Regions from separate parts of the Clostridioides sp. LIBA-6622 genome, predicted to be linked through region 2. Evidence: riboswitches for the same ligand, from Rfam matches in the RefSeq annotation. Region 2 holds a riboswitch; each other region holds the start of a gene.
What was found. A riboswitch is a leader RNA that binds a small molecule or an ion and turns the genes downstream of it on or off. The one in region 2 is predicted to bind cyclic di-GMP.
Positions count from the first base shown of each region.

Region 1 (2,337 bases), 740 kb from region 2:
TACTTACAGATGGAAGCAGTGTAGGATTTGATACAACAGGATTAAAGAGTTATGCACTTGGTTCTAGCGAGATAATAAGTGATGAACTGGTTAAGAGTACAAATTCTGTTAGATTGGGTGGAACAGATAGATTTGACACAAATAAAAGAGTTATACAAGAATTTTATAAAGACAGTAAAGAATTTTATTTAAGTAAAGGTATGCAACTAACTGATGCATTGGTAGCTTCTACAATAGCAAAAAATGCACCTGTGGTTTTAGTTGAAAATGGTAGCAATAAGAGTATTTTAAGTGGTGCAGATAAATTGACTGTACTAGGAGGAATAAATCAAAATGTAATCAAGCAATGTATAAATCAAGCCTCACCAAATCAACAAGGATTGTACTATAATCCAAATGATAAGGTATTTAAGGATAGGATAAAGGGAAAAATATATGCTCTTACAAAACAATACAGAAAAGAAAATGGTGTAAGAGAGTTATCTGTAGCAAGTAGATTAGAAGGTCTAGCAAATGACTGGTCTAATTTAATGGCAAATAAAAAGACTTTATCTCATACTATAAATGGTAAAAATTCGTATTCTACTTTTTTGAAATACTTAGATTGGAGTGAGATTAAGTCTGGGTACATTTCTGTTCAAGGGGAAAATATAATTAAGTATAAAATCCCAGACAAACCTGTATATACAAATAGGGATGCAGATGATATAGGAAACTTTATTTTTAATGAGTGGAAGACCAATCCTGAGGAAGGTACAAATATGTTACATAAAGGATATGAGATAATGGGATTTGGGTTAACTATGACAGGTGATAAGACGATATATGCAACACATGAGTTTTATGGAAGATATAAAGAATAAGTATTTATCGAGAGTTAGATATTTTGATAATGATAGTATATATAAGTGATGGAAATATGTAATAAGATAATAATTAGAAAATAACATCTAAGTAATGTATTTATAATGATAAAGAATATTTATATTAACATAATAATATAAATATTCTTTTTTTGTATTTTAATATAAAAAATTTGTACTAAAAAGTTTAAATATAGTATAAAATGGGTATAAAAGCATTGAAAATTAAATGGCAAAATTAGGGAAATCTAATGACGCAAAACTATAGGGATTAAAGCTTACAAAGCCATATCAGCCAGTTGCTAAAAAGAGCAAGTTCTTTTTATTTATAATAAAGATTCTCTTTGAGTGTCTTTTTTTATTGTCTGAAACTATAGCATTTAAATTCATGGAAAATTAAAGATTTATTGAGGGAGGATTGTTATTTCATGAAAAAGGCAATATCTTGTGTACTAGCAGTATCTATGTGTAGTGCACCATTGAATGTTTTTGCAGAGCCTATATTAGAGGGGAAACTAAGGTCAGTTGAAAAATCAGTTACAGAAAAGCTAAAGGGAAATTTAGAAGTGGATTTAAATTTTTCACTTCCAATCAAAAATAATGAATCAGAAAGTATAACTGATATACAACTACAATTAAAAGATAGTAGTAACAATAGTGGGATAATAAAACTTGGAGGTAAAAATTCAGGAAGTATAAATATAGGAACAGATTCTATAGGCTATACTATCAAAAAATTATCTGCCAATAGAAGTGAAGTAAAAGATAAAGATGAAAATATATCATATTATAATATTATGTTCAGTAATTTACCTGTTGGAAAATACAAGGTAGAAGTCTCTGGAAGTGGATTTAAGAGTAAAGAAGTTAAAGATATTGATATATCAAGTTATTCTCAAAGGGTTTTATTAAGTAATAGAGCAAGTGTAGATAATAAAAATAAACCTTTAAACTATGAACTATTCTTAATGGGAGATGTAAATGGAGACGGAAAAGTAGATAAAAATGATTATAATGAAGTTTTAGAAAATATAGATTCAAATAAAAAAGAATATGATTTAAATAGAGATGGAAAGGTAGATATTGCTGACCTAGACTATGTACATAAAAATCTAGGGCAAAATGAAAATGCAAATAGTCTGGAAAGTATAGTACCTACCAATCCTATAGTAGATACAAGTAAAGTAACATTAGAAGAAAATAGTGATACAAATATTCAGGGTACTGTAGAAGATTTGTTTAGTGGAGAAAGTAGTGGAGTTACAATATCTCCAGCAAATAAAGGGGATAAAATATCAGAAGAAAAACCGGCAGTGATGGATATAGCGTTATCAGAAGCACTTGATATGGAAGTTATAAATATTAAAGCTCCTGAAGGGAGTGCTCCAGCAAAAGGAATAGTTGAGGTTACAGATAAAGATGGTAATGTTCAAGAGATTCCTTATGAAAATAAAGAGTATGTAAAAACTTTAAA
Region 1 is NZ_CP196998.1:3,246,514-3,248,850, reverse strand. It holds gene ACTG47_RS15250 (cell wall-binding repeat-containing protein) at 1-863, shown strand, start outside; cyclic di-GMP riboswitch class I at 1,085-1,170, shown strand; gene ACTG47_RS15245 (M60 family metallopeptidase) at 1,292-2,337, shown strand, end outside.
Region 1: it holds a riboswitch for cyclic di-GMP, as region 2 does, so the genes downstream of both, ACTG47_RS15245 (M60 family metallopeptidase) here and ACTG47_RS18600 (type II secretion system protein) in region 2, are expected to answer to the same signal.

Region 2 (2,337 bases):
CCTTTATTTGGTGATGCTATAAGAATGATATTCTCTAACGAATCAGTAAGTAAATTATTCTAATTTATTAGATTTATAAGAGTTGTTTAAAAGGATATAAAACTTTTGAGCAACTCTTTTTTGATATTTTAATTTATATAGCTATTTTTTATTATTAGAAGTATGTATGTAATTTTAGGTAAGGATTATAGTTTAAAACTTAGATGTAGTTAAGTAAAAAATAAGTATAAAAAAACATATAATATTATGAATATTATGAATATAAAAAATATTTAGAAAAAGTATTGAAAAATTTCAGATTATGTAGTATTATGTAAATATAAATAAAGAAAGAGGTGTTTCCAATGGGAAGGTCAGAAGATGAACCCCTAATAATTAAATGATTCAGTCACAATCTAGAAGAAATAAAAAAATCTATTGAAAGTTTATTTATAAGAATTGAAAATAGTATCTATTCTATATCTTTAATGTTTGTGAGAGGGTTCTGGATTATATAAAGTTACTGTAAAGAAAGTAATTTTGCACAATAAGCATATCTGTAAATGAAGAATTTCATTTATATAGTGATTGTGACTGAATCATAATTAAAAGAGATAGAATGTTTATATATAGATGATTTTAATAAAATACTATATTGTAATAGCTTCTAGCTTTCAAATAAATATTAGCAAAGGATGGAAATGACAATGATAAAACTAAATGATAATTTATAAATATCTCCTTACGATATATGATAATTGTAGGGAGATGTTTCTTTTTTTGTATAGTATAAATATTTATAGTAATTGTGTTTCAATATGTAAATTATTGGTATATATAAATAATATAAACTTAGTTGATAAAATTTGGTAACTATTATATAATATAAGTGGATATGTATATATTTTATGCATTACCCTGAATTTAATAAAAATAGAAACGTTGATGTATGTTCTGTGATTTGGGCGCCTTGGGACATATGGAGTTAGTGGTGCAACCGGCTATGGAATTGTATTTATTTATGGATACTTTTATTTTCATAGCATTTTTTGTTTTAAAATGGTTATATGCTAGAAATAAATCTGGTTAGTACGTGTAAATAATTTTACTTAGATTTTTAACCAGATATATTATAAGTAAGTATTAATTAAAAAAATTGAGGGGGAATAAAAATGAAGTTAAGAAAGAATAAAAAAGGTTTCACTTTAGTGGAATTATTGGTAGTAATTGCAATTATAGGTATATTAGCAGTAGTAGCAGTTCCAGCTTTATTTAGTAATATAAATAAGGCTAAGGTAGCAAGTGTTGAGTCTGATTATAGTTCAGTTAAGAGTGCAGCATTGTCTTATTATTCAGATAATAATAAAGTTCCTGTTGATGGTACTTTAAGTAGTTTAAGTGCTTATATGGAGACTCTTCCTGATAAAGCAGATATAGGTGGAGAATATCAATTGCTTTCTGTTGGCAATAAATTAGTATTACAGATAGGTAATACTAAGGATAATAAAGTCGAAGGTGCTACATTAACAAAAGAACAAACAAATAAGTTATTGAGTGATTTAGGTAATAAAATATATAAGAATAAAAAAGATACTGAACTTACTGAGCCATTAGAAAAAGATAATACCGTAAAAAATGGGATTATATATATAGTACTTATAGATAATACTGATATGTAGTATTCATATAAAATGTTTAGATGTATTCAAAAAAGAGTTAAAATTATATACACATTGAGTAAGATATCATAAATTTAATAAAAAAGACAGGAAGAAAATCTTCCTGTCTTTTATACTATTTTCTTTAATATACAATCATAAATGATGATATAATTGAGATAGTAAAGGAGTGAAATCTGTGGCTAAAAAAGTTAGAATAGGAGACAAACTGGTTGAAAAAGGATACATAACAGAAGACCAGCTTAAATGGGCATTATCAGAGCAAAAAAACAGTGGAAAAAGACTAGGAGAATTTCTAGTACAAGAAGGTCTTATAGATAGTAACTTATTAATAAGTGTATTAAAAGAACTTTTGGATATAGAAAGTGTATTTTTAGAAGGAACAGAAATAGACACATTAGCTACAAAAATGGTTCCAGAAAATATATGCAAAAGATATGCGATATTTCCATTCAAAATCGATGGAGACAAGATATGTCTAGCCATGTCAGACCCACAAGATAGAGAAGCAGTTCAAGATGTAAGACGTATGTCAGGAAAAGATGTAGAAATATTTATATCGAGTGCAGAAGATATAAACAAAGCAATAGGTCATGCTTATGCTCATTCAGAAATAAATAAGGCAATGACTGAGTACAACAAGAATAGAACTGGTGGAGTAAGAGAAACAGTAATACTT
Region 2 is NZ_CP196998.1:3,988,087-3,990,423, reverse strand. It holds gene ACTG47_RS18605 (ribose-phosphate diphosphokinase) at 1-63, shown strand, start outside; cyclic di-GMP riboswitch class II at 906-991, shown strand; gene ACTG47_RS18600 (type II secretion system protein) at 1,152-1,658, shown strand; gene ACTG47_RS18595 (GspE/PulE family protein) at 1,837-2,337, shown strand, end outside.

Region 3 (2,337 bases), 1.8 Mb from region 2:
CATTATTCCGATTAAATTATATCATGCTATAAAATAAACATCAACAGTTGGCAAAGTGATATTCTTTTTAATAAAATTTCTTCTTTTTCCTTTTAATAAATATTAGTACAATTAAAACTATAACAATAAATATAACCATTATTGAAAATATCAATCTTGATAGAATATTATGTCTTCTTATGCCTTGATTTTTATGTTTATTTAAAGTTCCATGTCCATAATTTTTAGTTCTTATCATTCTTTTTTTCAATTTTACTCTGCTTTTACTAGACCTACTACGTTTATGTTTACTTTTAGATTTAATAGTTTTAAATCTAGTATAATTAGATTTATAATTCTCTTGTGTTGAAGAAATGTATACACCAGAATCAATAATAGCTTCTGCATTAACTTGTAATGGATTTATAATACTAATTATAAGTAAAAAAGATATGGCTAACCCAATCAATGTTTTCTTTTTTTTCATATTTTCCCCCTCATAAAAATCTTATATCTAATTTATTATAATATATATGAAACTAAAAATTACAATTTTTTTCAAATTTATTATATATTCTCTTATCTTTAACATAATTTTTATTCCATCAATTCTTTCTTTTATTAAACTTTTTTAAATCAATATTAATTTATGATACTTAACATACAAAATACACGCTAAGCTTATTTTTACTTAAATCTTCCATTTAAAATTAAAATTACTTAATTAATTTATTCTATTTAATATTATAATAATGTTTTTTACAAAAGAAAAAGAATCCCATGAATAGGATTCTTTTTCTGAAATTTCTTAGTATATTTAAAGCTTACTAGTATCCAATTATGATAAACTTAAACATTCTTCTATGTATTGATTATATACATATCCAGAATATCTGTTTCCATTTTTATCAATATTAACTCTTGCCCATTTGCCCACACTATAACATACTTCAACCTTAAAACCATCAGGAATTGTAGTTATAATTCTAGAGTCTAATGTTCTATCATTTCTAAGTTCTAAACTTAAACCATTAGTTCTTATATTTCCTACATAATTCTTTTTTCTGTTTTTTATCATGTCATTATTATTATTTTTTTTAGCATTGCTAAATTTTTCTAGATATTTATAAAGTAACCAACCTTTGTCATAATTACTTTCAACTTCTGCCCATATTCCATCAACACATTTTAATTTAACAATTTTACCTTCTGGTATACTTTTCAACTTCATACTATTTATGTCTGGTCTTTCCCTTAAATTTAATTTAATCTTAGTCTTAAAATTGATGCTTGATTCGCCAAATTTTTTTAACATTAACTCAGATATCATCTTAAGCCCTCCTCTTGCCAAATATTAAGTTATTAAAAATATATAACTTTAAAAAATACTTTTAACAAAAAGAATTATTATCTTTTTGGCAACTGGCTGACATGACCTTTATTATATAAAGATTTTAGTCCCTATAGCTTTGCGTCATTAGATTTATCTAATATTGCCTATATCTGAATAATAACATAATTTAAACAATTTAAAAATGATATTCTCTCAAATTTTATATTAATTAAATATAAATTAAATTTTTAATTAATAATAACCAAAAAATATCTTTATATTTATTAATTTAATTATTGTTCTTCATAATTCATCCAAAAAATAGTAATTTATATATGATACCTCTACTTTTAACAAATCTTTTTCAATAAATATCAATATATCAAAATAATCAATAACTTTTTACATATTCAATTAATCTAAAAAATTATTAATTAATAGAGCCTAAAAATAATTTATATTAATTATTCCCTTTTTAAAATTTTTACTAATCTCTTTTATAGTACCTTCTCTTTAAAGGCTTTATCATAAGACATGTATATTTTATTTTTTAAATGACTTGACAAAATAAATATATTATAATATTATCATTATAGACTGACGGTCAGTTTATATCTTATATATCTATAACTGCTATGAACTAAATCTAAAATATTCAATATAAAATTTTTAAGAAATGAGGATTATTTATGCTAAAAAGAATATTATTAAAAGATTTAACACGAAATAAAGTAATAACAATTACTCTATTTATTTTTATTTTACTTGCATCAATGTTAGCATCTAGTGCAACAAATATCGCTATAAAACTCACTGATTCAGTGACTGCCTTGTTTCAAAAATCTCAGACACCACATTATGTCCAAATGTATTCTGGTAAATTAGACCAAGAAAAAATTGATAAATTTTCAACTAAAACTCCATATGTAAAAAAACAGCAAACTACTGAACTTTTAAATATAAATGGAGCTAATATCTTTCTAGGAGGTAAAGGAGAAAGTCAAGCTAATAGTGTACTAGAAAAT
Region 3 is NZ_CP196998.1:2,143,405-2,145,741, forward strand. It holds gene ACTG47_RS10360 (hypothetical protein) at 68-466, opposite strand; gene ACTG47_RS10365 (SH3 domain-containing protein) at 818-1,309, opposite strand; cyclic di-GMP riboswitch class I at 1,394-1,487, opposite strand; gene ACTG47_RS10370 (ABC transporter permease) at 2,002-2,337, shown strand, end outside.
Region 3: it holds a riboswitch for cyclic di-GMP, as region 2 does, so the genes downstream of both, ACTG47_RS10365 (SH3 domain-containing protein) here and ACTG47_RS18600 (type II secretion system protein) in region 2, are expected to answer to the same signal.